Regions from separate parts of the Streptomyces sp. NPDC088810 genome, predicted to be linked through region 3. Evidence: riboswitches for the same ligand, from Rfam matches in the RefSeq annotation. Region 3 holds a riboswitch; each other region holds the start of a gene.

The links. Region 3 has a riboswitch for cyclic di-AMP ahead of ACIP4Y_RS07425 (peptidoglycan DD-metalloendopeptidase family protein). Riboswitches for the same ligand answer to the same signal wherever they lie in the genome.
Region 1: linked by a shared signal. The riboswitch ahead of ACIP4Y_RS24205 (M23 family metallopeptidase) and the one ahead of ACIP4Y_RS07425 (peptidoglycan DD-metalloendopeptidase family protein) in region 3 are both predicted to bind cyclic di-AMP.
Region 2: linked by a shared signal. The riboswitch ahead of ACIP4Y_RS34840 (M23 family metallopeptidase) and the one ahead of ACIP4Y_RS07425 (peptidoglycan DD-metalloendopeptidase family protein) in region 3 are both predicted to bind cyclic di-AMP.

What each region holds. Positions count from the first base shown of each region.
Region 1 covers NZ_JBIVJQ010000007.1:382,998-392,344, forward strand. Annotated here, with positions in the region: gene ACIP4Y_RS24185 (MarR family winged helix-turn-helix transcriptional regulator) at 1-430, opposite strand, end outside; gene ACIP4Y_RS24190 (dihydrofolate reductase family protein) at 526-1,656, shown strand; tRNA gene ACIP4Y_RS24195 (tRNA-Met) at 1,750-1,823, opposite strand; gene ACIP4Y_RS24200 (PP2C family protein-serine/threonine phosphatase) at 1,948-3,126, shown strand; cyclic di-AMP (ydaO/yuaA leader) riboswitch at 3,371-3,539, shown strand; gene ACIP4Y_RS24205 (M23 family metallopeptidase) at 3,547-4,581, shown strand; gene ACIP4Y_RS24210 (aldo/keto reductase) at 4,667-5,611, shown strand; gene ACIP4Y_RS24215 (PrsW family intramembrane metalloprotease) at 5,683-6,978, opposite strand; gene trmB (tRNA (guanosine(46)-N7)-methyltransferase TrmB) at 7,021-7,857, opposite strand; gene lhgO (L-2-hydroxyglutarate oxidase) at 7,910-9,130, opposite strand; gene ACIP4Y_RS24230 (MFS transporter) at 9,214-9,347, opposite strand, start outside.
Region 2 covers NZ_JBIVJQ010000015.1:125,840-135,186, reverse strand. Annotated here, with positions in the region: gene ACIP4Y_RS34855 (GNAT family N-acetyltransferase) at 1-1,004, opposite strand, end outside; gene ACIP4Y_RS34850 (HPr family phosphocarrier protein) at 1,183-1,464, shown strand; gene ACIP4Y_RS34845 (GntR family transcriptional regulator) at 1,655-2,341, opposite strand; gene ACIP4Y_RS34840 (M23 family metallopeptidase) at 2,540-3,295, opposite strand; cyclic di-AMP (ydaO/yuaA leader) riboswitch at 3,308-3,468, opposite strand; gene ACIP4Y_RS34835 (M16 family metallopeptidase) at 3,677-5,065, opposite strand; gene ACIP4Y_RS34830 (M16 family metallopeptidase) at 5,062-6,456, opposite strand; gene ACIP4Y_RS34825 (DNA topoisomerase (ATP-hydrolyzing) subunit A) at 6,754-9,213, shown strand; gene ACIP4Y_RS34820 (CobW family GTP-binding protein) at 9,230-9,347, opposite strand, start outside.
Region 3 covers NZ_JBIVJQ010000002.1:164,337-173,683, forward strand. Annotated here, with positions in the region: gene ACIP4Y_RS07415 (TetR family transcriptional regulator C-terminal domain-containing protein) at 1-235, shown strand, start outside; gene ACIP4Y_RS07420 (SGNH/GDSL hydrolase family protein) at 331-1,116, opposite strand; gene ACIP4Y_RS07425 (peptidoglycan DD-metalloendopeptidase family protein) at 1,278-2,162, opposite strand; cyclic di-AMP (ydaO/yuaA leader) riboswitch at 2,168-2,360, opposite strand; gene ACIP4Y_RS07430 (alpha-galactosidase) at 2,629-4,701, opposite strand; gene ACIP4Y_RS07435 (tyrosine-protein phosphatase) at 4,873-5,670, shown strand; gene ACIP4Y_RS07440 (DUF6126 family protein) at 5,686-5,808, opposite strand; gene ACIP4Y_RS07445 (XRE family transcriptional regulator) at 5,805-6,434, opposite strand; gene ACIP4Y_RS07450 (aspartate aminotransferase family protein) at 6,527-7,912, opposite strand; gene dxs (1-deoxy-D-xylulose-5-phosphate synthase) at 7,909-9,347, opposite strand, start outside.

The DNA of each region.
Region 1 (9,347 bases), on a different contig from region 3:
TCCCCGTACAGATCTCCTCCAGCTGTCCCACCTGCTCCGGTGTGAGCCGGTCGAACAGCGCGGTACGCACCGTCTCGACGTGCCCGGGTGCCGTACGCTCCAACACGGCCATCCCCTCCTCCGTCAGTACCGCGAGCGAGCTGCGCCTGTCCCAGCGGCAGCTCTCCCGGCGCACCAGGCCGTCCCGCTCCAGCCGGGTCACCACGTACGTCAGCCGGCTGCGCGTGATCTTCAGCGTCTCGGCCAGGTCGGTCATGCGCAGTCGCCGGTCGGGGGCCTCGGAGAGATTGGCCAGCACCGTGTAGAACAGGTGCGGCATGCCGCCCTCCTGCTGGAGCTGCCGGTCGATCGCGTCCTCCAGGAGGCGGGAGGCGGCGGTGTAGGCGCGCCAGGCGCGCTGTTCCTCCGGGGTGAGCCAGCGGGTCGTCATGCCGCCAGTGTAGGTTTGTTTCAAACTTGAACCAAGCCGTACAGCCGACCGACAAGCCCTGCCGACCCCCCGCCTCCGGAAAAGAGAGCGCGCCGATGCCCCTGCCGTACGTGCTGCTGTCCGCCGCCGTCTCCCTCGACGGCTACCTGGACGACACCGGCCCCGAGCGGCTCCTGCTGTCCGGCCCGGCCGACTTCGACCGGGTCGACGCGGTACGGGCCTCCGTCGACGCCATCCTCGTCGGCGCCGGCACGATCCGCGCCGACAACCCCCGCCTGCTGGTCAACTCCGCCGAGCGGCGCGCCGCCCGCACGGCGGCGGGTGGGCCGGAGTACCCGCTGAAGGTCACCGTCACCGCCACCGGCGACCTCGACCCGGCCGCACACTTCTGGCACACCGGCGGCGAGAAGCTCGTCTACACCACCGACCGGGGCGCCGAACGGGCCGCCCGCCTCCTCGGGCGCACCGCCGACGTCGTCCCGCTCGGCCCCGCGCTGGACTGGCGGGCCCTGCTGGAGCACCTGCACGACGTGCGCGGGGTCGGACGCCTGATGGTCGAGGGCGGCGGCACGGTCCACACCCAGCTCCTCCAGCAGGGCCTCGCCGACGAGCTCCAGCTCGTCCTCGCCCCGCTGTTCGTCGGCGATCCCGCGGCGCCCCGCATGTTCGGGCCGGGGACCTACCAGCGGGGACGGCTGCGCCTGCTCGACACCCGCCGGATCGAGGACGTCGTGCTCATGCGGTACGTGCCGACGGCCCCCGGCACCGGCCCGCTGCCCACCGCCGCGGACCGCCACTGGCTGCGCACCGCCTGCGAGCTGGCCGCGCAGTGCCCGCCCTCGGAGACGGCGTTCAGTGTCGGTGCGGTGGTGGTGGCCGCCGACGGTACGGAGCTGGCGCGCGGGTATTCGCGTGAGGGAGCCGATCCTGTGGTGCACGCGGAGGAGGCGGCGCTCGCGAAGATCGATCCGGCCGATCCGCGGGTGGCTGCCGCGACCGTGTACAGCAGCCTGGAGCCCTGCGCCCGGCGTGCGTCCCGGCCGGCGCCCTGTGCGGAGCTGATTCTGCGGGCGGGGGTGCGGAGGGTCGTCACCGCGTGGCGTGAACCCGACACGTTCGTCCACGCGGCCGACGGGACGGGGGTTCTCGTCGCCGGGGGTGCGCAGGTCGTCGTGCTTCCCGAACTGGCGGAACTCGCCAAGGCGCCGAACGCTCACTTGCTGTGAGCGCCGGCCCGTCCGCCGTGGGCTGCACGGTGGACGGGTACCGGAAACACTCAGGGCCCGGAATCCAGTGGATTCCGGGCCCTGAGTCTTCAGTAGCGGGGACAGGATTTGAACCTGCGACCTCTGGGTTATGAGCCCAGCGAGCTACCGAGCTGCTCCACCCCGCGTCGTTGTGACTCCAGTGTACGCCATGCGCGGGACCACTCGCACACCCCTTTCGGTCCACCGGGGTCGCCCGGTGTCCCGGGGCCCGGAAACCTGGAGGCACGTCGGACATGTGGGAGACACGCGGTGCGCCCTGGAAAGGTGGAGGAGAGCCCGTACGCCAGGGCGGGAGACCGGCTCCCCGGCGATCCCGTGCCCGACCCGGGGCTCGGTGCCGAGCCCGCGCCGGCGCGTGTCCGCCGCCGCCCGGGATCAGGCTCGGCCCGTGCGCTGCCCGGGCTCCTCGTCGTCTGCGGGGTCCTGTACGGCCTGCTCACCCCGGAGGACTTCACTCCGGTCCCTTTCTTCACCGCCGCCCCGCTGGCCGCCGCCCCCCTGTCCGCGCTGCGCACCACCGTCCTCACCGGCCTGGCGTCCCTCGCCGCCGCCTACGCCGTGCACACCGACGCCGGTGCCCACCCGACCGTGGGCACCGTCACCGACGTGGTCACCGTGGCCACGGTCGCCCTGCTGGCCGCCGTCATCAACCGGGTGGTCCGGCGCGGCGACCGGCAGCTCGCCTCCGCCCGGGAGATCGCCGAGGCCGCCCAGCGGGCCGTCCTGCCCGAGCCCGACGCACGGATCGGCGGCTTCGAGATCGCCGCCTGCTACGAGGCCGCACGCCAGGACGCGTTCATCGGCGGCGACCTGTACGCGGTGCAGGACAGCCCGCACGGCGTCCGGCTGGTCGTCGGGGACGTGCGCGGCAAGGGCATGGGCGCGGTGGCCGCCGTCGCCGTGGTGATCGGCGCGTTCCGGGAGGCGGCCGAGCAGGAGGCCACGCTGGAGCAGGTGGCCGAGCGGCTGGAGCGGGCGCTGGCCCGCGAGGGCACCCGGCGCGACGGGATCGACGCGTTCGAGGGGTTCACCACCGCGGTCCTCGCCGAGCTCCCGCACGGCGAGGGCCTCGTACGGATCGTCAACCGCGGCCACCCGCCGCCGCTGCTGCTGCACGCCGACGGCACCCTGCGCACCCTGACTCCCGCCGAACCCGCGCTGCCGCTCGGCATGGGCGACCTGGGCCTGTGGCCGGACCGGGCCACCGAGGCCTGCTTCCCGAGCGGCGCCACCCTGCTCTTCCACACCGACGGCCTCTCGGAGGCCCGGGACGCCCACGGCCGGTTCTACGACCCCGAGCGGCGGCTCGCCGGGCGCACCTTCCCGGGCCCGGCCGCACTGCTCGGCCGGCTCGCCGCGGAGGTGCGCCGGCACTGCGGCGGCGGCATGACCGACGACATGGCGCTGCTCGCCGTGCGGCGGCCCTGACGGTCGTCACCGAAGGTGACCGGGCGAGCGCGTACGCATAACATCTGAGTCGCCATCAAAACCCGAAGTGACTCCTGAACTCTTCCGAGGTCAGGTCAACTCGCCCGTTTTGGCGGGGTAGTGGGCGATAGCTGCACCGGCAAAAGCGTGAACGATCAAGCCGAACGGCTTGGAAAGTGACTGGCAAGTCTATTAACGTTCGATAACGCAGCGCGGTCGTCCCAGCCGTCACCAGAGGCGGCTCCGTGCGCACGCGCCGAATCCCGCAAGGGAACCGGGGAACCACCACCTTGGGGTGAATCACGCGGATGCCGTCGTGAACTCATGGAGTCCACGACCGGTTTACGCGCGTAGGAGACCTTCCTGCTCCGAACCCGTCAGCTAACCCGGTAGGCGGAGGAAGGAAAGGAGTACGCCTGCGTGGCGTCCAACCGGCCTGCCCCAGAAGCCCCGTTCATACCGGCTCAGCGCGAGACCGAGACCTTCGGTTACGGTTCCTACCGCGCCGAGGAGGGCTCCTGGGAGGAGTGGAACCCGACCGAGGAATCCGTCGCCCCGGTCCGCGGCCGGCACCGCGTCGCCAAACAGCGCGGCGGCTTCGCGCGCAGCTCCACCGTCCTCGGCGTCGGCGTCATGGCCGCGGTCGGCGCGGGCGGCATGGCCAGCGCCAACACCGGCAAGCCGCCGGTCTCCATCTCCCTGCCGGACCTGCCCTCCGTCGGCTCCCTCTTCGAGGAAGGCTCCGGCGACGCCCCGGCCGCCGAGGCCACCACCACGCTCAGCAGCGTCGGTGTGGCCACCGCCGACAGCGAGGACGGCACCGACGCGGGCGAGGCCCTGCGCAACCGGATCATGGCCCAGGCCGAGCAGCAGCAGGGCCAGGCCGACAGCAAGGCCACCGCCGTCGCGCTCGCCGCCGCCGAGAAGCAGGCCGCCGACGCCGCCGCCCGGGCCGAGAAGGAAGCCGCCGCCAAGGCCGCCGCGGCCAAGGAGAAGGCGGAGGCCGCCGCCGAGAAGAAGGCCGAGGAGGCGCGGCTGGCCCGGCTGGCCAAGCAGTACACGCTGCCGACCTCCTCGTACACGATCACCTCGACCTTCGGCCAGGCCGGCTCGATGTGGTCCTCCGGCTACCACACCGGTCTGGACTTCGCCGCCCCCACCGGCTCCCTGATCAAGGCCGTCCACAGCGGCACGATCACCGAGGCGGGCTGGGCCGGCTCCTACGGCTACCGCACCATCCTCACCCTCGACGACGGCACCGAGCTGTGGTTCTGCCACCAGTCCTCGATCAACGTCACGGCCGGCCAGAAGGTCTCCACCGGCGAGGTCATCGGCCGCGTCGGCGCCACCGGCAACGTCACCGGCCCGCACCTGCACCTGGAGGTCCACCCCGGCGGCCAGGCCACCGGGATCGACCCCATGGCGTGGCTGCGCGGCAAGGGCCTCACCCCCTGACGCCCCCGCCCCGCGCGGGACACTTTGCGGGAAATTGACGCCGGCGGCGGGATGCGGTCTTCCCCCGCCGGCGTTGACCTGTCGTATGACGTCACTTCGTAAACTGGGCTCTTCCGATCTCGAGGTCTTCCCGCTCTCCCTGGGCGGCAACGTCTTCGGCTGGACCGCGGACGAACAGGCCTCCTTCGCCGTCCTCGACGCCTACACGGCGGCCGGCGGCAACTTCATCGACACCGCCGACGCCTACTCCGCCTGGGTCGAGGGCAACCAGGGCGGCGAGTCGGAGACGATCATCGGCAAGTGGGTCAACGCCCGCGGCAACCGCTCCGACGTCGTCATCGCGACCAAGGTCAGCCAGCACCCGGAGTACCAGGGGCTGTCCGCCGCCAACATCAAGGCCGCGGCCGACGCCTCCCTGCGCCGCCTGGACACCGACTACATCGACCTCTACTACACCCACTTCGACCAGCCCCAGGTGCCGGTCGAGGAGATCATCGGAGCGCTGGACGGGCTGGTGAAGGCGGGCAAGGTCCGGCAGATCGCCGCCTCCAACATCACCCCCGAGCGCCTCCAGGCCTCCCTGGAGTTCTCCGACCGCGAGGGCCTCGCCCGCTACGTCGCCCTCCAGCCGCACTACAACCTGGTCTCCCGGGACACCTACGAGGGCCCGCTGCAGGACCTCGCCGCCCGCGAGGGCCTGGCCGCCGTCCCGTACTTCTCCCTCGCCTCGGGCTTCCTCACCGGCAAGTACCGGCCCGGTACGACCGTCGACAGCGCCCGCGCCGGCGGCGCCCAGAAGTACGCCGACACCGAGCGCGGCCGGAAGGTCCTGGCGGCCCTGGACGAGATCGCCGCCGCCCACGAGGCCCCGGTCGCCACCGTCGCCCTGGCCTGGCTCGCCGCCCAGCCGACGATCACGGCCCCGATCGCCTCGGCACGGACGGTGGAACAGCTGCCGGCGCTGGTCGGGGTGGCGGAGCTGAAGCTCACGGACGCCGAGGTGGACCGGCTGACTCAGGCCTCCGCCTAGGGCCTGTCGTTTGGCTCATGCCGGGCTGATCCCCCGCTCCGGCGGTGCCGCACCCCCGGCAGCCCCGGCGGCTACGTCCGGTACGGGTTGTACGCGGCGTACGGCATCGCCGGATAGCCGTACGGCGCCGCTCCCCAGTGCGCCGGCGCCGGTACGGAGGCCCTGCTCGCGTACTCCAGGGCCGGCCGGGCCACGTGCCTGCGCTTCCACAGCTCGTCCAGCAGCTCCTGCTCCCGTACGACGAAGTCGGGGCCGGCCTTCCCCGCCCGCCCCCGGTGCCGCAGGAAGGCCAGCGCGGTGGCGTCCGCCTCGTACCGGGCGACCTCCCGCGCCGCCGGGCGCCCGTGGTGGTGCCGGGCGTAGTCCCGGGCCATCCGCCGCGCCCGCATCGACCCGAGCGCGAACGGCTCGGCCGGCCCCAGCCAGCCGGCCAGCACGTACGCCGGCAGCTCCGCCCGCACGGTGCGCAGCTCCCGCTGCCGGGTCCAGATCGCCAGCCAGGTCAGCAGCGCGAACGCGGGCACCATGAAGGCGCCGTAGACGGCGAAGAAGCCGTACTCGCCGAAGGTGGAGGAGCCGTTCCAGAAGGCGTGCATGCCCATCGCGAGCAGCAGGCCGCAGAGCGGCAGCAGGATCCGCCGCAGATGCTGCCGCTCGGCGGACAGCGCGGCGATACCGAAGCCGATGCCGGTGAGCACGGTGAACAGGGGGTGCGCGAACGGGGACATCACGATGCGCACGAAGAAGGTGGCGGCGGTGACGGAGGCGATGCCGCGGTCGCCGGTGAGCTGGTCGGTCCCGAAGGCCGTACCGAGGTAGAGGATGTTCTCGGTGAACGCGAAGCCGGTGGCGGTGATCCCGGCGATCACCACCCCGTCCACGATCCCGGCGAAGTCGCGCCGGCGGAAGAGGAAGACCAGCAGCACGGCGGCGGCCTTCGCGGACTCCTCCACGATCGGGGCTATCACCGTGGCGCCGAGCGTGTCGGCGCTTGCCGGGTCCGCGGTCGAGGTGGCTATCCACTTGGTCGCGAAGCTGTTGGCCACGATGGCTATCAGTGCCGCCGCACAGGCTCCCCAGGCGAAGGAGAACACCAGGTTCCGCCAGGGGCCCGGCTGTACCCGGTCCAGCCAGCGGAAGGCGGCTATCAGCCAGGGCACGGGCAGCACGGCCAGGCCGAGCCCGACGAGGAAGCCCTCCGTGCCGGTCTGCCGCCGCACCAGCGCGAGGATGACCAGACCGGACAGGGCCAGCAGGGAACTCAGTGCTCCGTACCGCACCCACCTGCGTTGCCACCAGTGCGGGTGGCGGAGCACACCGTCGCCGGGGCGCGGCGGATACGTCGGAAACGGAGGACTGGTGGCCACGGCATCGACCCTAACGGTGGCGGGGCGAGGGGCTGGAGCGGATTAACGGTCCTGCTCAGCGGCGCTGTGCGGGACACGCCGGAACAGCAGGTCTCTCACCACATGTCCCTTGTCCAGTCCCTGCCCCTCGAAACGGGTCAGCGGCCGGAAGTCGGGGCGCGGCGCGAAGCCGCCGTCCGGCTGGGTGTTCTCGAAGTCCGGGTGCGCGGTGAGCACGTCCAGCATCTGCTCGGCGTACGGCTCCCAGTCGGTCGCGCAGTGCACGATCGCGCCGGGCCTCAGCCGGGTCGCGGCGAGCGTCAGGAACTCGGGCTGGATGAGCCGCCGCTTGTGGTGCCGCTTCTTGGGCCACGGGTCGGGGAAGTAGACGCGCAGCCCGTCCAGTGCGTCCGGGCGGAGCATCTCCCGGAGCAGGATGATCGCGTCGCCGTTGCCCACCCGGACGTTGGTCAGGCCGTTCCGGTCGGCGAGATTCAGCAGGTTCCCCTGGCCCGGGGTGTGCACGTCGACGGCCAGGATGTTGGTGTCCGGGTCGCCCGCGGCCATCTGCGCGGTGGCCTCGCCCATCCCGAAGCCGATCTCCAGGACCACCGGGTGGTCGTTCCCGAACAGGTCGCCGAGGTCGATCACCTGCTGCCCGTCGATGTCCAGCCCCCACGCGGGCCACAGCCGCTGCAGCGCGTCGGCCTGCCCGGCCGTCACCCGGCTCCGCCGCGGCTGGAAGCTGCGGATCCGCCGCTCGAAGTGCGATCCGGCGGGATCCGCCTTGGGCCCGTCCGGAAAGCGCGGCTCCCCCTTGGCCCGGGTGTGCCGGACGGGGACACCGGGGGCGTGGGGTGCCGAGAGCGGGGCATCGGGGGTGTTCAGGGAGTCAGACACAGTACGACCGATTTTACGGCGCCCCGCGCGGCTGCCCGCTCAGCCGGGCCGCTCAGCCGGCCGCCGCGAGCATCTCCAGCACCCGGCGCCCGATCTCCCGCCCGATCGGCAGGGACGCCGTCGCCGCCGGGGACGGGGCGTTGAGCACATGCACCGCCCGCGCCCCCTCCCGGATCAGGAAGTCGTCCACCAATGTCCCGTCCCGCAGCACCGCCTGCGCCCGCACCCCGGCCGGGGCCCGCACCAGATCGCCGGCCTCCGCCGCGGGCAGCAGTCTGCGCACGGCCTGCAGGAACGCTCCCTTGGACACCGACCGGTGCAGCTCACCCGCCCCGTACCGCCAGTGCCGCCGGGCGATCGCCCACGATCCCGGCCACGCCACCGTCCCGGCCAGCTCCCGGGGCCGTACGACCCCCCAGTCGTACCCCTCCCGGGCCAGCGCCGGCACCGCGTTCGGGCCGATGTGCACGCCTCCGTCGATCCCGCGCGTCAGATGCACCCCGAGGAACGGGAACGCCGGGTCCGGCACCGGATACACCAGTCCCCGCACCAGCTCCGGCCGCGCCAGCTCGTAGTACTCCCCGCGGAACGGCACGATCCGCACCTCGGGCTCGTCGCCGGTCAGCCGGGCCACCTCGTCGCAGTACAGCCCGGCGCAGTTCACCAGCACGCGCGCGCGTACGACGTCCCCGCTCGCGGTGAGCACGGCCACGCCCCGCTCCGGGCGCCGGTCCACCCGCACGACCTTCGCGCCGTACCGGATCTCCGCCCCGGAGGCCCGCGCCAGCTGCCGGGCGACGCCCACGAAGTCGCACACCCCGGTCGTACCGACGTGTATGGCGGCGAGACCGTGCACCTCCGGCTCGTACTCGGCGATCTGGGCCGGCCCCAGCTCCCGCACCGGGATGCCGTTCTCGCGGCCCCGCTGCACGAGCGCGTGCAGCCGGGGCAGCTCCTCGCGTTCGGTGGCGACGATCAGCTTGCCGGTGACGGCGTGCGCGATGCCGTACTCGGCGCAGAACTTCACCATCTCGGCGGCGCCCCGCACCGCGTACCGCGCCTTGAGCGAGCCCGGGCGGTAGTAGATCCCGCTGTGGATGACCCCGCTGTTGCGCCCCGTCTGGTGCCGGGCCGGGCCGGGCTCCTTCTCCAGCACGGTCACGCGCGTCCCCGGCGCGGCCCGCGTGATCGCATACGCCGTCGACAGCCCGACGATCCCCCCACCGATCACGAGCACATCACAGTCGTACGCCCCGGCCCGCACCTGCACCACCTCCGCCTCCGATAGTGCACTGCGCCACTGACAACGGCTTCAAACGCCGAGGAGGGGCCCGGCACCCCCGTAGGCGTCCCTCCCTACGCCGGAGCCATCAGCAGCGGCCGCGCCCGCTCCCGCAGCTCGACCACGCGCGGCTCGTCCCCGTACGGCTCCAGCCGGTGCAGCAGGTCCTTCACGTACTCGGTGGTGCGCGCCGAGGAGATCCGCCCGG
Region 2 (9,347 bases), on a different contig from region 3:
CGCATGCCGTACGCGCGCGCGGCGCGGACGAGGGCCCGCTGCCGTTCGCGCCCCTCGGGGCCGCTCTCGGCGTATCCGGCGGAGAGCACGACCAGTCCCTGGACGCCGTGGTCGCCGCACTCGGCGACCACGGCGGGCACCTGCTCGGCCGGTACGGCGACGACGGCGAGGTCCACGGGCCCGCCGATGTCCCGCACCGAGCGGTGCGCGGGCACCCCGTCGACCTCCTTGAGGTCCTCCGGGAAGACCTTGTTCACGGCGTACAGACCGCCGGTGTAGCCCGCTTCGCGGATGTTGCCGAGGATGCTGCGGCCCACTCCGCCGGGTGCGCGCCCGACGCCGACGACCGCGACCGAGCCGGGCGCGAGGAGCCGTCGTACCGAGCGGGCCTCGGCGCGCTGTTCCCGCGCGCGCTGCACGGCGAGGGAGCGGTCGGTGGGTTCGAGGTCGAACTCCAGGCGGACGACACCGTCCTCGAAGCTGCGCTTCTGTGTGTACCCGGCGTCCGTGAACACCTTGATCATTTTGGTGTTGGCGGGCAGCACCTCGGCGGCGAAGCGGCGGATGCCCCGCTCGCGTGCGACGGCCGCGATGTGCTCCAGCAGGGCGGAGGCGACCCCGCGGCCCTGGTGGGCGTCCTGCACGAGGAAGGCGACCTCGGCCTCGTCGGCGGGCGCGGAGGCGGGCATGCCGTCGGCGCCGATGCGGTCATAGCGTACGGTGGCGATGAACTCGCCGCCGATGGTGGCCGCGAGTCCCACCCGGTCCACGAAGTCGTGGTGCGTGAAGCGGTGGACGTCCTTGGCGGAGAGCCGTGGGTACGGCGCGAAGAAGCGGTAGTACTTCGACTCGTCCGAGACCTGCTCGTAGAAACTGACCAGGCGGTCGGCGTCATCAACGGTGATGGGCCGGATGCGTGCGGTGCCCCCGTCACGCAGCACCACGTCCGCCTCCCAGTGGGCGGGGTACTGGTGCCGGTCCTGCCGGTCCGCCGAGGTCTGCATGGGCCCCAGAGTACGGCTCGCGTACGACAACGGCGCGAGGCAGTCTGTGGAGGACGGGAAGCCGGACCGAGGCCGCGGTCCGGCGCCACGGCGGAAGGGGACGGACGTCCCCTCCGGGCACGCTTCACGATATGGGAAACTGGTCTAGACAACCCTGAACACCGAAGGGCAGCAACACATGGCTGAGCGCCGCGTCAACGTCGGCTGGGCCGAGGGCCTCCACGCCCGCCCCGCCTCCATCTTCGTCCGAGCCGCCACGGCCGCAGGCGTCCCGGTGACGATCGCCAAGGCCGGGGGCAACCCCGTCAACGCGGCCTCCATGCTCGCCGTTCTGGGCCTGGGCGCCCAGGGCGGCGAGGAGATCGTCCTCGCCTCCGACGCCGAGGGTGCGGACGCCGCACTCGACCGGCTGGCCAAGCTGGTCTCCGAGGGCCTGGAGGAGCTGCCCGAGACCGTCTGAGCGAGCACCGCACAGAGCGCCGGAGCCGCGTTCGCCTTTCGGGGCGGCGCGGCTTCGCCGTATGCGCGTCCGCCCGGTGCCGTCGATTCACCGGCGGCCCGGGAAAACCGCATGAATTACCGCACCATGAATTCGGGCAGCAGAAAACACTCCGCCCCGGAATAACCCCTCTTTGTATACGGCGCCCGTGTTAATGCCGCTGGCCCGACATGTTTACGGCTTGTTGCGAAGTCCTCACACGCTCCGCGGCACCGGAAAAGCGCAGCCGGTGCGCGCCCGTCGCGCGCTCGGCGTGCAGCGTGGTGAGCGCCCGCGCGCGCTCGGCGTCCCCGCGCGCCACCGCGTCCACGATGGCGCCGTGCTCCGTCCAGGACTCCATCGGGCTGGCCGGCGCCTCCACCGTGTACATCCAGGCGATCTTGTGCCGCAGCTGGGTGAGCATCGAGGTGAGCGAGGGGCTGCCGGAGGCCTGGGCGAGCGTCTCGTGGAACCAGCCGCCCAGCGAACGCAGATCGTCGCTGCCGCCCCGCCTGGCCCGCTCCTGGCCCAGCCGCACCAGGCCGCGCAGCACCTTCAGGTGGGCCTCGGTGCGGCGCTGGGCGGCCCGGGCGGCGCCCAGCGGTTCCAGCAGCATCCGCATCTCCAGCAGGTCGGCGGCCTCCTGCTCGGTCGGCTCGGCCACGCACGCGCCCGCGTGCCGGCGCGTCACCACGAAGCCCTCGGCCTCCAGGGTGCGCAGGGCCTCGCGCACGGGGACGCGCGAGACGCCGTACCGGCGGGCCAGGACTTCCTCGGTGAGGCGGCTGCCGCGCTTGTAGACACCCGCGACGATGTCGTCCCGGACAGCGGTGCACACCGAGTGCGCCGGAATACGCATGACCGACCTCCGCCTTAATCCCCGTGAAACGTCGACGATGGACGTGTGTTCCGTGACTCTATTCCAATGAGCCGGAATTTCCGACGGCGGGTCGTAATCCATGGATATTTTTTGGTCAGCGGATCCGGCGGACACTGCGAAAAACGGCGAAAGCCCCGGCTAGGTGAGCCGGGGCTTCGTAGGGTCGTGCGCGGGGCGTCAGACGTTCACGCCGTGCTTGCGGAGGTAGGCGATCGGGTCGACGTCCGAGCCGTACTCGGGGGTGGTCCGGGCCTCGAAGTGCAGGTGCGGGCCGGTGACGTTGCCGGTCGCGCCGGACAGGCCGATCTGCTGGCCCGGGACGACCTTCTGGCCCACCGTGACGCCGATGGAGGACAGGTGGCCGTACTGCGTGTACATGCCGTCCGCCATCCGGATCACGATCTGGTTGCCGTACGCGCCGCCCCAGCCGGTGGAGACGACCGTGCCGGAGCCCACCGCGTGGACGGCCGTGCCGCTGGCCGCATGGAAGTCGATGCCGGTGTGCGAACCGGAGGACCACAGGGAGCTGCTGGCCTGGTAGCCCGTGGAGACGTACGAGTGCCCGATGGGGGCGACGAAGGTGTTCAGCCGCTTGCGCTCGGCCTCGCGGGCGGCACGGGCCTTGGCCGCGCGCACCTCCTCGGCCCGCTTGGCGGCGGCCTTCGCCGCGGCCTCCTCGGCGGCCTTCTGCTCGGCGGCCTGCTGCTGGGCGGTGGCCTGCGCGTCGATCTGCCGGGGGACGTCCTCGGTCACGGTGAGAACGGGGACGAGGCCGGTCTGCTCCGTGGGGCTCTCGGCGGCGAGCGCCGGGGAGGCGGCGAGGGTGCCGATCACGCCGGTGGTGGTGAGGGCCGCGACGCCGGCCGCCTGGGCCGTGGTCCGCTTGACCCGGCCGGGCTTGCGGTGCTTCCCGGTGGCGCACATGAACGCCATGAAGTGGCTGGTCCTTTCCTTCCCTCTCGCCTACCGGGTTAGCTGACGGGTTCGGAGCAGGAAGGTCTCCTACGGGCCCCCTCGCAGCCGCGCGGGCGCCCGATTCACCCCAGGGACGGTGGGTCCCCGGCTCCCCTGGCTCGCGCCGTACGGGGACTCGGCGATGACTGTCCGGTGCCGCGGGTGCGGCGCACTGCCTGACGAACAGCCCGGATGACGCTACGGCGGCGCGCTTTCAATCCTCAAACGCAGCGGGGCTTTTGTAGCGCATCCCACAGGGCAGACAGGCAACCTCCGCCCCAAAACGGGCATCTGAGGGAACGAGTGGAACAGCAGGGCCCTGACGACCCGAAGGTCGCCAGGGCCCACGCGCGCGTGCCGTTACTCGGCCGCCACCACGGTCACTTCACCGATGCCGAGCGCCTCCACCGGCGCCTTGATCTGGGCCGCGTCACCGACGAGGACGGTCACCAGGCGGTCCACCGGGAAGGCGTTCACGACGGCCGCGGTGGCCTCCACCGTGCCCGTGGCGGCCAGCTGCCGGTACAGCGTCGCCTGGAAGTCGTCGGGCAGGTGCTGCTCGACCTGGTCGGCCAGCGTGCTCGCGACGGCCGCCGCGGTCTCGTACTTCAGCGGCGCCACGCCGACGAGGTTCTGCACGGCGACGTCCCGCTCGGCGTCGGTCAGGCCCTCCGCCGCGACGGTCCGCAGCACCTTCCACAGGTCGTCCAGGGCCGGGCCGGTGTTCGGCGTGTCCACGGAGCCGCTGATGGCGAGCATCGCCGCGCCCGTGCCGTCCGGCGCGGACCTGAGGACCTGCCCGAAGGAGCGCACGCCGTAGGTGTAGCCCTTCTCCTCGCGCAGGACGCGGTCCAGGCGAGAGGTGAGGGTGCCGCCGAGGCAGTACGTGCCGAGCACCTGGGCGGGCCACACGCGGTCGTGCCGGTCGGGGCCGATCCGGCCGATGAGCAGCTGCGTCTGGACGGCGCCGGGCCGGTCCACGATGACCACGCGCCCGGTGTCGTCCGCGGTCACCGGCGGCACCGGCCGGGGCTCGCCCGGGGTGCCGGTCCAGGCGCCCAGGGTGTCGCCGAGCAGCCCGTCCAGGTCGGTGCCGGTCAGGTCGCCGACGACGACCGCGGTTGCCGTGCCCGGCCGCACGTGGCGGTCGTAGAAGGCGCGTACGGCCGCGGCGTCGATCTTCTCGACCGTCTCCTCGGTGCCCTGGCGCGGCCGGGACATGCGCGAGGTCGCCGGGAACAGCTCCTTGGAGAGTTCCTTGGCGGCCCGGCGGGAGGGATTGGCCAGCTCGTGCGGGATCTCGTCCAGGCGGTTGCGGACCAGCCGCTCGACCTCGCTCTCGGCGAAGGCGGGCGCGCGCAGGGCGTCGGAGAGCAGCCCGAGGCCCTTGGCCAGGCGGGAGGCCGGGACCTCCAGGCTGAGCCGGACGCCGGGGTGGTCTGCGTGCGCGTCCAGGGTGGCACCCGCGCGCTCCAGCTCGGCGGCGAACTCCTCGGCGGAGTGCTTGTCGGTGCCCTCCGAGAAGGCCCGCGCCATGATCGTGGCGACACCGTCGAGGCCCGTCGGCTCGGCGTCCAGCGGCGCGTCCAGCAGCACCTCGACGGCGACGACCTGCTGACCGGGGCGGTGGCAGCGCAGCACGGTCAGGCCGTTGTCGAGCGTGCCGCGTTCGGGGGCCGGGAACGCCCAGGGCCTGGCCTCGCCCGGCTGCGGCTGGGGGTGGAAGTCCATGGTGGCGAGCTCGGTCACTTGGCCGTCTCCTCGTTCTCGTTGCCGGCCTCTACGGTGGCTTCCTGCTCCGGGTCCTCGGGGACCTCGGCGTCCGGGGCGGCCTGCGGGGACTTCGGCTCGTAGACGAGGACCGCGCGGTTGTCGGGCCGCAGACGGGCCTTGGCGACCTCCTGGACCTCCGCCGGGGTCACCTCCAGGACGCGCTTGACGGCGGTCAGGGCGAGCTGCGGGTCGCCGAACAGGACCGCGAACCGGCACAGTTCGTCGGCGCGGCCGGCGACCGTGCCGAGCCGGTCCAGCCACTCGCGCTCCAGCTGCGCCTGGGCGCGCTCCATCTCCTCCGGAGTGGGACCCTCCGCGGCGAACCGGGCCAGCTCCTCGTCGATGGCGGTCTCGATGACCGGCACCTCGACGTCACCGGAGGTCTTCACGTCCAGCCAGCCCATGGAGGGCGCGCCGGCCAGGCGCAGCAGGCCGAAGCCGGCCGCGACAGCCGTACGGTCCCGGCGCACCAGCCGGTTGTACAGCCGGGAGGACTCGCCGCCGCCGAGGATGGTCAGCGCGAGGTCCGCCGCGTCGCACGCGCGCGTGCCGTCGTGCGGGAGCCGGTAGGCGGCCATCAGGGCGCGCGCCGGGACCTCCTCCACGACGACCTCGCGCTTCTGCTCGCCGATGACGTCCGGCAGGGAGCCGTCGCGGGGCGCGGGCTTGCCGTCGTGGGACGGGATGGAGCCGAAGTACTTCTCGACCCAGGCGAGGGTCTGCTGGGGGTCGATGTCGCCGACCACGGAGAGCACCGCGTTGTTCGGCGCGTAGTAGGTGCGGAAGAACTGGCGGGCGTCCTCCAGGGTGGCCGCGTCCAGGTCCGCCATGGAGCCGATCGGGGTGTGGTGGTAGGGGTGGCCCTCCGGGTAGGAGAGCGCGGTCAGCTTCTCGAAGGCGGTGCCGTACGGCACGTTGTCGTAGCGCTGGCGGCGCTCGTTCTTGACGACGTCCCGCTGGTTCTCCATCGACTCGTCGTCCAGGGCGGCCAGCAGCGAGCCCATGCGGTCGGCCTCCAGCCAGAGCGCCAGCTCCAGCTGGTGGGCGGGCATGGTCTCGAAGTAGTTGGTGCGCTCGAAGCTGGTGGTGCCGTTGAGCGAGCCGCCGGCGCCCTGCACCAGCTCGAAGTGGCCGTTGCCCTTCACCTGCGCGGAGCCCTGGAACATCAGGTGCTCGAAAAGGTGAGCCAGGCCGGTACGGCCCTTGACTTCGTGGCGGGAGCCGACGTCGTACCAGAGGCAGACCGCCGCCACCGGGGTCAGGTGGTCCTCGGAGAGCACCACGCGCAGACCGTTGGCCAGGCGGTGCTCGGTCGCTGTCAGGCCCCCGGAGCCTGCCTCGGCTGTGGTCGTGTGACCCATGGGCATGTACGTCCCTTCGCGAGCGGAGGCGGTTGATGGAAACCGCGGTTTTCCTGCCGTTCCTGCCACTGTATGCAAAGCGTGCGGGGCCTCGGCGAAGTTCCCGCGGGACGTACGCCCACAGCGGATCGCGTAGCCTGCGTCGGACTCTGCTCCGCCGGTCCGGCGAGGCCCGCCCCGACCGGGTGGTGGCACGGGTTGTCAGTGCCTAGGTCCACAATGGTCCGCGTCAGATCCGTCAAACGCTTCAGCAGCACGAGCGCCCCGTAGGCGAGCGACCAGATCAGAAGGAGCCAGGCAGCGATGGCCCGCCGCAGCACGAAGACCCCGCCGCCCGACGATTCGTTCGAGGAGAGAATCCTCGACATCGACGTCGTGGACGAGATGCGTGGCTCCTACCTCGAGTACGCGTACTCGGTCATCTACTCGCGCGCCCTGCCGGACGCCCGTGACGGTCTCAAGCCGGTGCACCGCCGGATCGTTTACCAGATGAACGAGATGGGCCTGCGCCCCGAGCGCGGCTATGTGAAGTGCGCGCGTGTCGTCGGCGAGGTCATGGGCAAGCTGCACCCGCACGGCGACGCGTCGATCTACGACGCCCTGGTGCGCATGGCGCAGCCCTTCTCCATGCGCGTGCCGCTGGTCGACGGCCACGGCAACTTCGGCTCGCTGGGCAACGACGACCCGCCGGCCGCCATGCGGTACACCGAGTGCCGGATGGCCGAGGCGACGAGCCTGATGACCGAGTCGATCGACGAGGACACGGTCGACTTCGCGCCGAACTACGACGGCCAGGAGCAGGAGCCGGTGGCGCTGCCCGCCGCCTTCCCCAACCTGCTGGTCAACGGCTCCTCGGGCATCGCCGTCGGCATGGCGACGAACATGCCGCCGCACAACCTGCGCGAGGTCATCGCCGCCGCCCGCCACCTGATCCGGAACCCGAACGCCGACCTGGACGCGCTGATGAAGCACGTCCCGGGCCCGGACCTGCCCACCGGCGGCCGGATCGTCGGCCTGGACGGCATCCGGGACGCGTACGCGACCGGCCGCGGCACCTTCAAGATGCGCGCCACCGTCACGGTCGAGACCGTCACCGCCCGCCGCAAGGGCCTGGTGGTCACCGAACTGCCGTTCACGGTCGGCCCCGAGAAGGTCATCGCGAAGATCAAGGACCTGGTCAACGCGAAGAAGATCCAGGGCATCGCCGACGTCAAGGACCTCACCGACCGCGAGCACGGCCTGCGCCTGGTCATCGAGATCAAGAACGGCTTCGTGCCGGAGGCCGTCCTGGAGCAGCTGTACAAGCTGACGCCGATGGAGGAGTCCTTCGGCATCAACAACGTCGCCCTGGTCGACGGCCAGCCGCTCACCCTGGGCCTGAAGGAGCTGCTGGAGGTCTACCTGGACCACCGCTTCGACGTGGTCCGGCGCCGCAGCGAGTTCCGCCGCGGCAAGAAGCGCGACCGGCTGCACCTGGTCGAGGGCCTGCTGACCGCGCTGGTCGACATCGACGAGGTCATCCGGATCATCCGGTCCAGCGAGAACTCCGCGCAGGCCAAGGAGCGCCTGATCGAGCGCTTCTCGCTGAGCGAGGTGCAGACGCAGTACATCCTCGACACGCCGCTGCGCCGGCTCACCAAGTACGACCGGATCGAGCTGGAGGCGGAGAAGGACAAGCTCACCGCGGAGATCGAGGAGCTGACCCGGATCCTGGAGTCGGACGCGGAGCTGCGCCAGCTGGTCTCCGCCGAGCTGGCCGCCGTGGCCAAGAAGTTCGGCACCGACCGGCGCACGGTCCTGCTGGAGTCCGCGGGCGCCCCGGCGGCCACGGTGCCGCTGCAGGTGGCCGACGACCCGTGCCGGGTGCTGCTGTCCTCGACAGGGCTGCTGGCCCGTACGGCGACCGCGGAGCCGTTCCCGGAGGCGGCGGGCGCCAAGCGCGTCAAGCACGACGTGATCGTCTCGGCGGTGCCGGCGACCGCGCGCGGGGTGATCGGCGCGGTGACCTCGGCGGGCCGGCTGCTGCGGATCAACGTGGTCGACCTGCCGCAACTGCCCGAGCCGGTGACCGCGCCGAACCTCTCCGGCGGGGCCCCGCTGGCGGAGTTCGTCTCCCTGGAGGACGACGAGACGGTGGTCTGCCTGACCACGCTGGACGAGTCGTCCCCGGGTCTCGCGCTCGGCACCGAGCAGGGTGTCGTCAAGCGGGTGGTGCCCGACTATCCGTCCAGCAAGGACGAGTTGGAGGTCATCACGCTCAAGGAGGGGGACCGGATCGTCGGCGCGGTGGAGCTGCGCACCGGCGAGGAGGACCTGGTGTTCATCACGGACGACGCGCAGTTGCTGCGCTTCCAGGCCTCGATCGTCCGGCCGCAGGGCCGCCCGGCGGGCGGTATGGCGGGCGTCAAGCTCGCCGAGGGTGCGAAGGTGATCTCCTTCACGGCGGTCGACCCGGCCGCCGACGCGGTGGTGTTCACGGTGGCGGGCTCGCGCGGCACGCTGGACGACTCGGTGCAGACCACGGCCAAGCTGACCCCCTTCGACCAGTATCCGCGCAAGGGCCGGGCCACGGGCGGTGTGCGCTGCCAGCGGTTCCTGAAGGGCGAGGACTGTCTGTCGCTGGCCTGGGCGGGCCCGCTGCCCGCGCGCGCGGCGCAGAAGAACGGCACCCCGGTGGAGCTGCCCGAGGTGGACCCGCGCCGGGACGGCTCGGGCACCTCGCTGCCGAAGACGGTGGCCGTGGTGGCGGGGCCGGTGTTCTGAGCCGGGCGGCCCGGGTCTAGGCGGGCGGATCCTCCAGGTCCGCTTCCGTCTCGGCTTCCGGTTCGTCCGGGCCCTGTACGTAGCGCAGGACGCCCCACATGCCGTGCTCGTCGGCGTGCGGGGCGTCGTTCTTG
Region 3 (9,347 bases):
GTGGAAGGCGGCGATCGCGGAGGTCATCGCCGAGGGCGTGGCGGCCGGTGAGTTCGCCTGCGCGGACCCGGCCGGCACGGCACTGCGGCTGACCGCGCTGCTGGACGGCCTGGCGGTGCAGCTGACGTCGTACCCGGGCGCGGTGGCGCGCTCCCGCGCACAGGAGTGGGTGGACGACGCCCTTGCCCGGGAACTGGGCCTGGACCGGAAGACGTTGACCGAACGGGCACGGTGAGCACACGGGCCGCACCGTGCACGCCGGCCACCCCGGGCCACTGACCCGACCGCGCCCCGCCCGCCCACGCAGGCGGCGGGGCGCGGTTCGCCGGGTCAGGCCACCGAGGCGATGCGCAGCTTGATGTCGTCCGGGGAGAGGGTGCCCTTGGCGGTGACGTGGTCACCGGAGGACTCGCCGCGCAGGCGGCGGCCGATCCAGGGGACGAGGTACTCGCGGGCCCACTGGACGTCGTCGCGGCGGACGTCCAGGGTGCCCCGGGGCGGCAACGGCGGCCACGGCTGCTCCGGGTCGGCCGGGACGTCCAGGCCGAGGACCTGTCCGGCGCGCAGCGCCACGCGCGTGTGACCCTCGGGCGAGAGGTGCAGCCGGTCGTTGTCCCAGGCCCTGCGGTCCTGCACGGACTTCAGGGACCACAGGTCGAGGACGGGACAGCCGTACCGGTCGGCGATGGCCCGGACGTGCCCGTTGTAGGTGGCGATCTTGCCCCGGAGATGCTTGAGCACGGGCATGCCCCGGGTGTCGAAGCCGGTCGTCACCATAACGGTGCCGACGGCCTCGGTCAGCCGGGCCACGGCGCGTTCGAAGCGCTCGGCGACCTCGTCCGGGTCGGTGCCGGGGCGGATGATGTCGTTGCCGCCCGCGCAGAAGGAGACCAGGTCGGGGGCGAGTTCGACGGCCTGCGGGAGCTGGTCGGCCACGATCTGGTCCAGCAGCTTCCCCCGCACGGCGAGGTTGGTGTACCGGAAGTCCCCCTCGGGGCGCCGGTCGGCGAGCAGTACCGCGAAGCGGTCGGCCCAGCCCACGAACGCCCCGTCGGGGCCGGGGTCGCCGACGCCCTCGGTGAAGCTGTCCCCCACCGCCACGTACGACCCGATCACTGATGCGTTGTCATTCTTCGAATCGTCTGCCACGTCGGACCATGATTCACCTTTCGATGTGACCTACGCGACCGTAGGCCGGGGTTGACGAACGGTGAGATGAGCCACTCTCAAAAATATGCCAAGTCAGGAATAGGCGGCGTCGGGCAGGGGGGCGGGTGTCAGCCGACGGGAACGCCGTGCGCGCGGAGGTAGGCGACCGGGTCCAGGTCCGAGCCGTAGTCCGGCGTGGTGCGGATCTCGAAGTGCAGGTGCGGTCCGGTCACGTTGCCGGTGGCGCCGGACAGGCCGACCTGCTGGCCCGCGGTCACGGTCTGGCCGGCCGAGACGGAGAGCTGCGAGAGGTGGGCGTACTGGGCGTAGTGGCCGTCGTTCAGCTTGAGGACGACCTGGTTGCCGTACGCGCCGCCCCAGCCGGCGGAGACGACGGTGCCCGCGGCGACGGCCTTGAGGGGGGTGCCGGTCGGGACGACGAAGTCGACGCCGGTGTGGTAGCCGCTGGACCACATGCTGCCGGCGACGTGGTAGCCGGTGCCGATGGTGGCGCCGGCCACCGGCAGGGTGTAGCCGGCGGAGGCGGTCTGCGCGGTGCCGGACCCGGCCGGCCGGGCGGGCTTCGGGGCGGCCGGCCGGGCGGGCTTCGGCGCGGCGGACTCGGTGCGGGCCGGTGCGGCCTGCCCGCCGAGGCTGAGCTTCAGGCCCGGGTGGATGAGCGCCGGGTCGGCGCCGACGACCTGCCGGTTGTCGTCGTAGAGCCGCTGCCAGCCGCCGCTGACGTGCTGCTCCTGGGCGATCTTCGCGAGGCAGTCGCCGCCGCGCACGGTGTAGGTGCGCACGCCCGCCTCCGGCTGGGCGGCGGCCTTCCCGGCCGCGTCCGGAAGGGACTGCACGGCCGCTTCGGGCACGGACTGCGCGGGGGTCGCGGCGTGCGCTCCGGTGGCCCCCACCAGCGGGAGCGCGAGGGCGGCGCCGCCGGTTCCGGCGACGGCCAGGGAGCGGGAAAAACGCGGGGTCTTGGGGCGTCGGTGCTTACCCTTGGCGGGCATGGAGCTGTTCCTCTCCGGCGCCTGCGAGGTCAGCTGTCGGGTTCGGGCTGGAGCTGCCCGGCCGTGCGCACACGGCTGCACCCCTAGCCTGTCGCGGAGACCGGGACAGGCAGTCGTACCTGGTGGGTCCCCCGCTCCTGCCGACACGGGTCATGTGTGGGGAGTCCGGACGGCGGCAGGATTCGGCGTTCCGTCCGGTTGGGTGGCGAACGTAAGCGAGCGGGACGTACGACACAAGCAACCGATTCCGGTTGTTCGTGTTCCGGGTGGTCGGATGCGGGGACGCACGGTCACCCACGGTGCATCCCCGCCCCTTCGCCCCCTCAATTTCCCCTGCACACCCGGGCATTACGTGGACATGACGCGCGACGCTCGGTCACGGATATGACGCTGCTCACGCACACCATTCCTAGGCCCCTTCATTTCACACCGAGTTGGAATGAAGGGGTCAATTCGGACAGAAGGCTCAGATGCGGTGCAGCCGGATAACCGTCGCGTCCAGGTCACCCTTCAGTCCGGTGTGCAGCCCGTGGTGCCGCAGTACGGCACCTCGGTGCACTTCGCCCGTTTCACGGCATTCGTACGAGGCTGTCGGGTCGAGCCCGCGCAACCGCACCGCCGGGGCCGGTTCGCCGTGGCTCTGCGCCTGGAGCCAGGCGAGGACGACCGTCTCCTCGCCCCGGAGGTACTGCACGGCGCTCAGACCGCCCGCCGGGGGCCGCAGCCGGTACAGCTCGCCGTGCTGCACGACCGGGCGGATCTCCTTGTACAGCTCCACCCACCGCCGGGCCTCTGCCAGCTCCTGAGCGCTCCACTCCGTCAGGTCTCCGCCCACCCCGAGCACGCCCGCCATGGCGCTGACGAACCGGAACCGCAGTGAGCTGACCCGCCCGTTGAGCTGGGTGTTGGGGCTGTCGGTGACCCAGGCCGCCATCACGCGCGCGGGGTGGATCTGGGTGAAGCCGTGCTGGATGGCGAGCCGGTCCAGCGGGTCGGTGTTGTCGGAGGTCCACACCTGGTCGGTGCGGCCGAGCACGCCGAGGTCGATCCGGCCGCCGCCGCCCGAGCAGGACTCGAAGGCGACACCCGGATGGGCCGCCCGCAGCCGGTCCAGAAGGGCGTACAGGGCGCGGACGTGGTCCACCCACAGGCGCTGCGGGTACGGCTCCCCGGGCCAGCCGGCGTCGGTGAAGCAGCGGTTGAAGTCCCACTTCACATAATCGATCGGGGCGCTGGACAGCAGGGTGTCCAGCCGCTCCCAGAGGTACTCCTGGACGTCCTCGCGCGCGAGGTTGAGAACGAGCTGGTTGCGCAGTTCCGTCCGCTTTCGTCCCGGCTGGTACTGCACCCAGTCGGGGTGGGCGCGGTACAGGTCGCTGTCGGGGTTGACCATCTCGGGCTCGACCCAGATGCCGAACTGCATGCCCAGGCCGTGCACCTGGTCGGCGAGGGGCTTCAGGCCGTGCGGGAACCGGTCGGGGTTGGGCGTCCAGTCGCCGAGGCCGGCGCGGTCGCTGGTGCGGGCGCCGAACCAGCCGTCGTCGACGACGAACAGCTCGATCCCGATCTCGGCGGCCCGGCGGGCGAGCGCGAGCTGCTGCTCCTCGGAGATGTCGAAGAAGGTGGCCTCCCAGGAGTTGAACAGCACGGGCCGGTCCCGGTCGGCGTCCGGGATGACGTAGGCGCGCTGGTAGGCGTGCCAGGCGCGGCTCGCGCCGCCGAAGCCGCCGTCGCTCCACAGGCCCGCGAAGACCGGGGTGGTGTACGACTCCCCGGGCGCGAGGAGCAGCAGGCCCGAGTCGTCGTAGCCGGCGCCGCCGGTGATCTGCACGCGCGCGTCGGGGAGTTGGGCGACGGCGATGCGCCAGGAGCCGGACCAGCCGAGCGCGCAGCCGTAGACCTCGCCGCGCTCCTCGGTGGCGTCGGTGTCGAGGGCGACCCAGGGCAGGTGCTGGTGGCCGGTGTGGCCGCGGCGGCTGCCGATGACCTTCTCGCCGTAGCCGAGGGGGGCGGCGGTGAGCCGGGACTCGGCGGCCCAGCGGCCGTGCAGCAGGGACAGCCGCCAGCCCTCGCGGTCGGGCAGCGTCCAGGTGGCCGCGTCGGCCCGCAGCAGCTCCACGCGCGCGTGGCCGCCGTTCACCACGGTCACCCAGCGCTCGACCACGTCGTCGCGCATCCGGTAGTGCAGCGTGATCCCCACGCCGTCGTCGTCGAAGCGCAGCCGCAGCTCGGCGCCCTCCGTGTCGTACGACACGAAGCGCCACTCGGTACCGCGCCGCTCCTCGGTGCGGACGGACAGCGCGGGGCGGACGAAGCGGGGTCCGCCCTCGACGGGGTACTCCTCGCGGCCGTCCAGCGGGGACTCGAAGGGCCAGTAGCCGGGCAGCGGGCGCACCGCGAGTGCCTCGGCGTCGGCGAGGGCGATCCGCGGCCCCCAGTGCAGGTGCAGCAGCTCGTCCGCGTCGGTGAGATGCAGGGCGTAGCTGCTGTTGGGGCCGGACAGCAGCCAGGTACGACCGTTTTCGGCGATGTCCACCATCGAGACCTCACAAGTGCCAACAGATCCGCGCAAGTGCCAACATCATCGGGTGCGCGCACCCCTCTGGCAATGCCTGTGGACAACTCATTGCCCGAGGAAATCGATGCCGTATGGTCGACAGAGCGCCCGCCGACGAGCCGCGACGGCGGCGACCGACCGGGAGGAGCCCCCGTGACGCAGCAGGTCCCGTCGACCGAGCCGGAGCTGGCCGGAGTGCGCAATTTCCGTGATGTGGGCGGACTGCCGACCGTGGACGGACGGCGGGTGCGTCACGGAGTGCTCTTCCGCAGCGGCCACCTCGCGCACGCGACGCAGGAGGACGCGGCCTTCCTCGCCTCCCTGGGCCTGCACACGGTCTTCGACTTCCGCAACACGGCCGACCAGAAGCTGGAGGGCCCCGACGTCGAGCTGCCCGGCGTGCGGAACGTGAACCTGCCGCTGAGCGACCCGGCGGACGGCGCCGAGTTCTGGAAGATGGTCCGCGAGGGCGACCTCGACCAGCTGCGCGCGATCCTGGACGACGGCAAGGGTGCGGCCCGCATGATCGCCTCCTACCGGAAGATCGTCGTCGAGCGCACCGCCGAGCACTCCCGCGTGCTGCACGCGCTCGCCGACGACAGCGTGCCCGCGCTGATGCACTGTGCGGCCGGCAAGGACCGCGCGGGCATCTCGATCGCGGTGACGCTGCTCGCCCTGGGGGTCGAGCGGGACGCGATCGTCGCCGACTACCTGGAGTCGGGCGCCGAGCACCGGCGCTACAAGGTCCGCCGCAGCGGCAGCGCGGACACCGCGTACACCCCCGAGGTGATGGAGCTGCTCGACCCGCTCTTCGACGCCCGTGCCGAGTACCTGGAGGCGGCCTTCGCGAGCATCGAGGAGACCTGGGGCGACGTGGAGACGTACCTCGCGCAGGGTCTGGGCCTGTCGGCCGAGTCCCGCGACCGGCTGCGCGAGCGCCTGCTGGACTGACCCCGGGTACCGGTGTCAGCTCTTGCCGCCCACCGCGAACAGCAGGTAGAGGAACGCCGCCAGGACGTGCCCGAGGGCGATGTAGATGATCAGCCGGACCCACAGGGAACGGGGGAACTTGGTTTCGTAGTTGCTCATGGCAGCTCTCCGGTCGGCGGGCCCAGGCACAGCGTGGCCGTGGGGCTCTGCAGCAGGGTGTGGACGAACAGCAGCTCCACGCCGTCGTGGTCCTCGGCGGCGAGGCGGTGCGGGGTGAGCGAGTCGAAGTGCGCGCTGTCGCCGGGTCCGAGCAGGTGCCCGGTGTCGCCGAGCCGCAGCCGCAGCCGCCCGGTGAGGACGTAGAGCCACTCCTCACCGGGGTGGACGCGCACGATGTCGCCCTGCGAGCCGTACGGCACCCGCACCCGCAGGGCCTGCATGCCGCGGCCGGGCGCGCCGGCCTGGACGTAGGTCCAGCCGCCCGCCCGGGTCGGCTCCATGTCGGCGGCCCGCACGATCGCGTCCCGGTCGGCGACCGTCTCGCCGAGCAGCTCGGAGACGGTCGTACCGTAGATACGGGCGAGCGCGAGGAGCATCGGCAGCGACGGCTGGCGGTGTCCGGTCTCGAGCCGGGACAGATGGGCCGGCGAGAGGCCGGCGGCGCGGGCCGCGGCCTCCAGCGTGAGACCGGCACGCCGGCGCAGGGCGCGCAGCTGCGGCGCGACGGCGGGCAGGCCGTCGTCCGGAGCCGGGCCCGCCGCCGGCGCGGCGTCTGAGGCGTTCATGCCTCCATTGAGCCCCAGTATTGCCCCTTGGGCAATTTCCTTGCCTCACAGGCAAAAGGGCCGCAGGACAGGAGCGCCCGCCGGCGCTGCCGTCAGCGGTTGGCCACCGCCTGCTTGATCAATGTCTTGCCGAAGTCCCACATCAGGCCGCCGCCGCTGTGCGCGTCGTCCATGACCGCGGTGAAGGCGTCCACGAACCGCTCCACGTCCGCCTCGTCGATGACCAGCGGCGGGATCAGCTTGATCACCTCCAGGTGGTCGCCGGAGACCTGGGTGAGGATCCGGTGCTTCTGCAGCAGCGGTACGACGACCATCTGCGCGAACAGGCCCTTGCGGGCCGCCTGCAGCATGGTCCAGCGGCTGCGCAGCTTCAGCGAGGACGGCTTGCCGAACTCGATCCCGATCATCAGGCCCCGGCCGCGGACGTCGGCGAGCAGCTCGTAGGTGTCGATCAGCGCGGTGAGCCGGGACTTCAGCAGCTCGCCCGTCCGGCGCACGCCGGCGACGATCTGCTCGTTCTCCATGACCGACAGCACGGCGAGCCCGCACGCCATCGCCTGGGCGTTGGAGCCGAAGCTCGCCGAGTGCACCAGCACCCGGTCCATGGACGAGTAGACCTTCTTGAAGATCCACTCCTTGCCGAGGGTCGCGCCGACGGGCACATAGCCGCCGGACAGGGCCTTGGCCACGCACACCAGGTCCGGTTCGACGCCGTCCTCGTGCTGGTAGGCGTAGAAGTCGCCGGTGCGGCCGAGACCGGTCTGCACCTCGTCGGCGATGAGCAGCGCCTTGTGCCGGTGCAGCAGTTCCTGTGCGGCCCGCAGATAGCCGGGCGGTGCCTCGTGCACGCCCTTGCCCTGGATCGGCTCCACGATCAGCGCGGCGACGTCGCCCTTCTTCAGCTCCCGGGCGAGCGCGTCGAGATCGCCGAGCGGTACGGCGGTGTCGGGCAGCAGCGGGGCGAACCCGTCGCGGAAGCCGCGCTCTCCGTTGACCGACAGGGAGCCGGTGGTCAGGCCGTGGAAGGCGTGGTCGCAGTAGAGGACGCGGGGCCTGCCGGTGGCGTACCGGGCGAACTTCAGGGCCGTCTCGACCGCCTCGGTGCCGCTGTTGCCGAAGAACACCCGGTCCAGGTGCGGGCTGTGGGCCAGCAGCCGCTCGGCGAGCAGGCCGGGCAGCGGCTGGCAGTCGAAGCGGGTGAGGTCGGCCAGGTCCAGGTCCAGGACGTCGTGCAGCGCCTTGCGGACGACCGGGTGGTGGCGGCCCAGGCCCATCACCCCGAACCCGGCGAGCATGTCCAGGTAGTCGTTGCCCTCCGCGTCGAAGAAGTGGGCGCCCTCGGCGCGCTCGTAGACCTTGTCGAAGCCAATGGTGTGCAGCATGCGCGGGAGCTGCGGGTTGAGGTGCTTCGCGTGCAGCTCGTAGCGTTCGGCTCCGCGCTCGGCGAGCAGGGCGCCGAGGTCGAACTCGGTGGTCATTCACTCTCCTTGACGGTGCCGCCCGCGTCCTTGACGGCCAGACTCCCACTGATCCGCCCGGCGATCTCCACCGGCGTGAGGCCGATGTCGGCCAGCACCTCGCTGCGTTTGGCGTGCGCGAGGAACTGCTCCGGGATCCCGAACCGCCGTACCGGCACGTCCACGTCGGCGTCCCCCAGGGCCAGCGCCACGGCCGAGCCGACGCCCGCGGACCGGCTGTTGTCCTCGACCACGGCGACCAGGCGGTGCTCGGCCGCGAGGCCCGGCAGCGCCGGGTCGACGGGCTTGACCCAGCGCGGGTCCACCACCGTGCAGCCGATGCCGCGGGCCTGCAGCAGCTCGGCGGCCTGGAGGCACACGGAGGCCATCACACCCACGGCGACCAGCAGCACCTCGGGGCGTCCGGCGCGGTGCAGCACGTCCATGCCGCCGACCCGGTCGAGCGCCGGGACGCTCGGGCCGACGGACTCCTTCGGAAAGCGGACCAGGGTGGGCGCGTCGTCCACGGCGACCGCCTCGCGCAGCTGGGCGCGCAGCTGGTCGGCGTCGCGCGGGGCGGCGATCCTCAGGCCCGGGACGACCTGGAGGACGGACATGTCCCACATGCCGTTGTGCGAGGGTCCGTCGGTGCCGGTCACGCCGGCCCGGTCCAGGACGAAGGTGACCCCGCAGCGGTGCAGGGCGACGTCCATCAGCAGCTGGTCGAAGGCCCGGTTGAGGAAGGTGGCGTAGACGGCGACGACCGGGTGCAGCCCGCCGGTGGCGAGGCCGGCCGCGGAGACGGCCGCGTGCTGCTCGGCGATGCCCACGTCCCACACCCGGTCCGGGAAGCGTTCGGCGAACCTGCCGAGGCCCACCGGATGCAGCATGGCCGCCGTGATCGCCACGACGTCCTCGCGCTCCTCACCGATCCGTACGATCTCCTCGCCGAACACCGAGGTCCAGGAGGGCCCGCTGGACGGGGCGAGCGGCTCGCAGGTCAGCGGGTCCATCACGCCGACCGAGTGGAAGTGGTCCTCCTCGTGCGCGAGGGCGGGCTCGTAGCCGCGGCCCTTCTCGGTGAGGCAGTGCACCAGGACGGGGCCGTGGAAGCGTTTCGCGCGGCGCAGCGCGGACTCGACGGCCTGGATGTCGTGGCCGTCGATCGGGCCGAGGTACTTCAGGCCCAGGTCCTCGAACATGCCCTGCGGGGCGAAGGCGTCCTTGAAGCCCTTCTTCGCGCCGTGCAGGGACTCGTAGAGGGTGGTGCCGACGACCGGGGTGCGCTGGAGCACCTCCTTGCCCCAGGCCAGGACCTTCTCGTAGCCGTCGGTGGTGCGCAGGGTGGCCAGGTGGTTGGCGAGGCCGCCGATGGTCGGCGCGTAGGACCGCTCGTTGTCGTTGACGACGATGATCAGCGGCCGGTCCCTGGCCGCGGCGATGTTGTTGAGCGCTT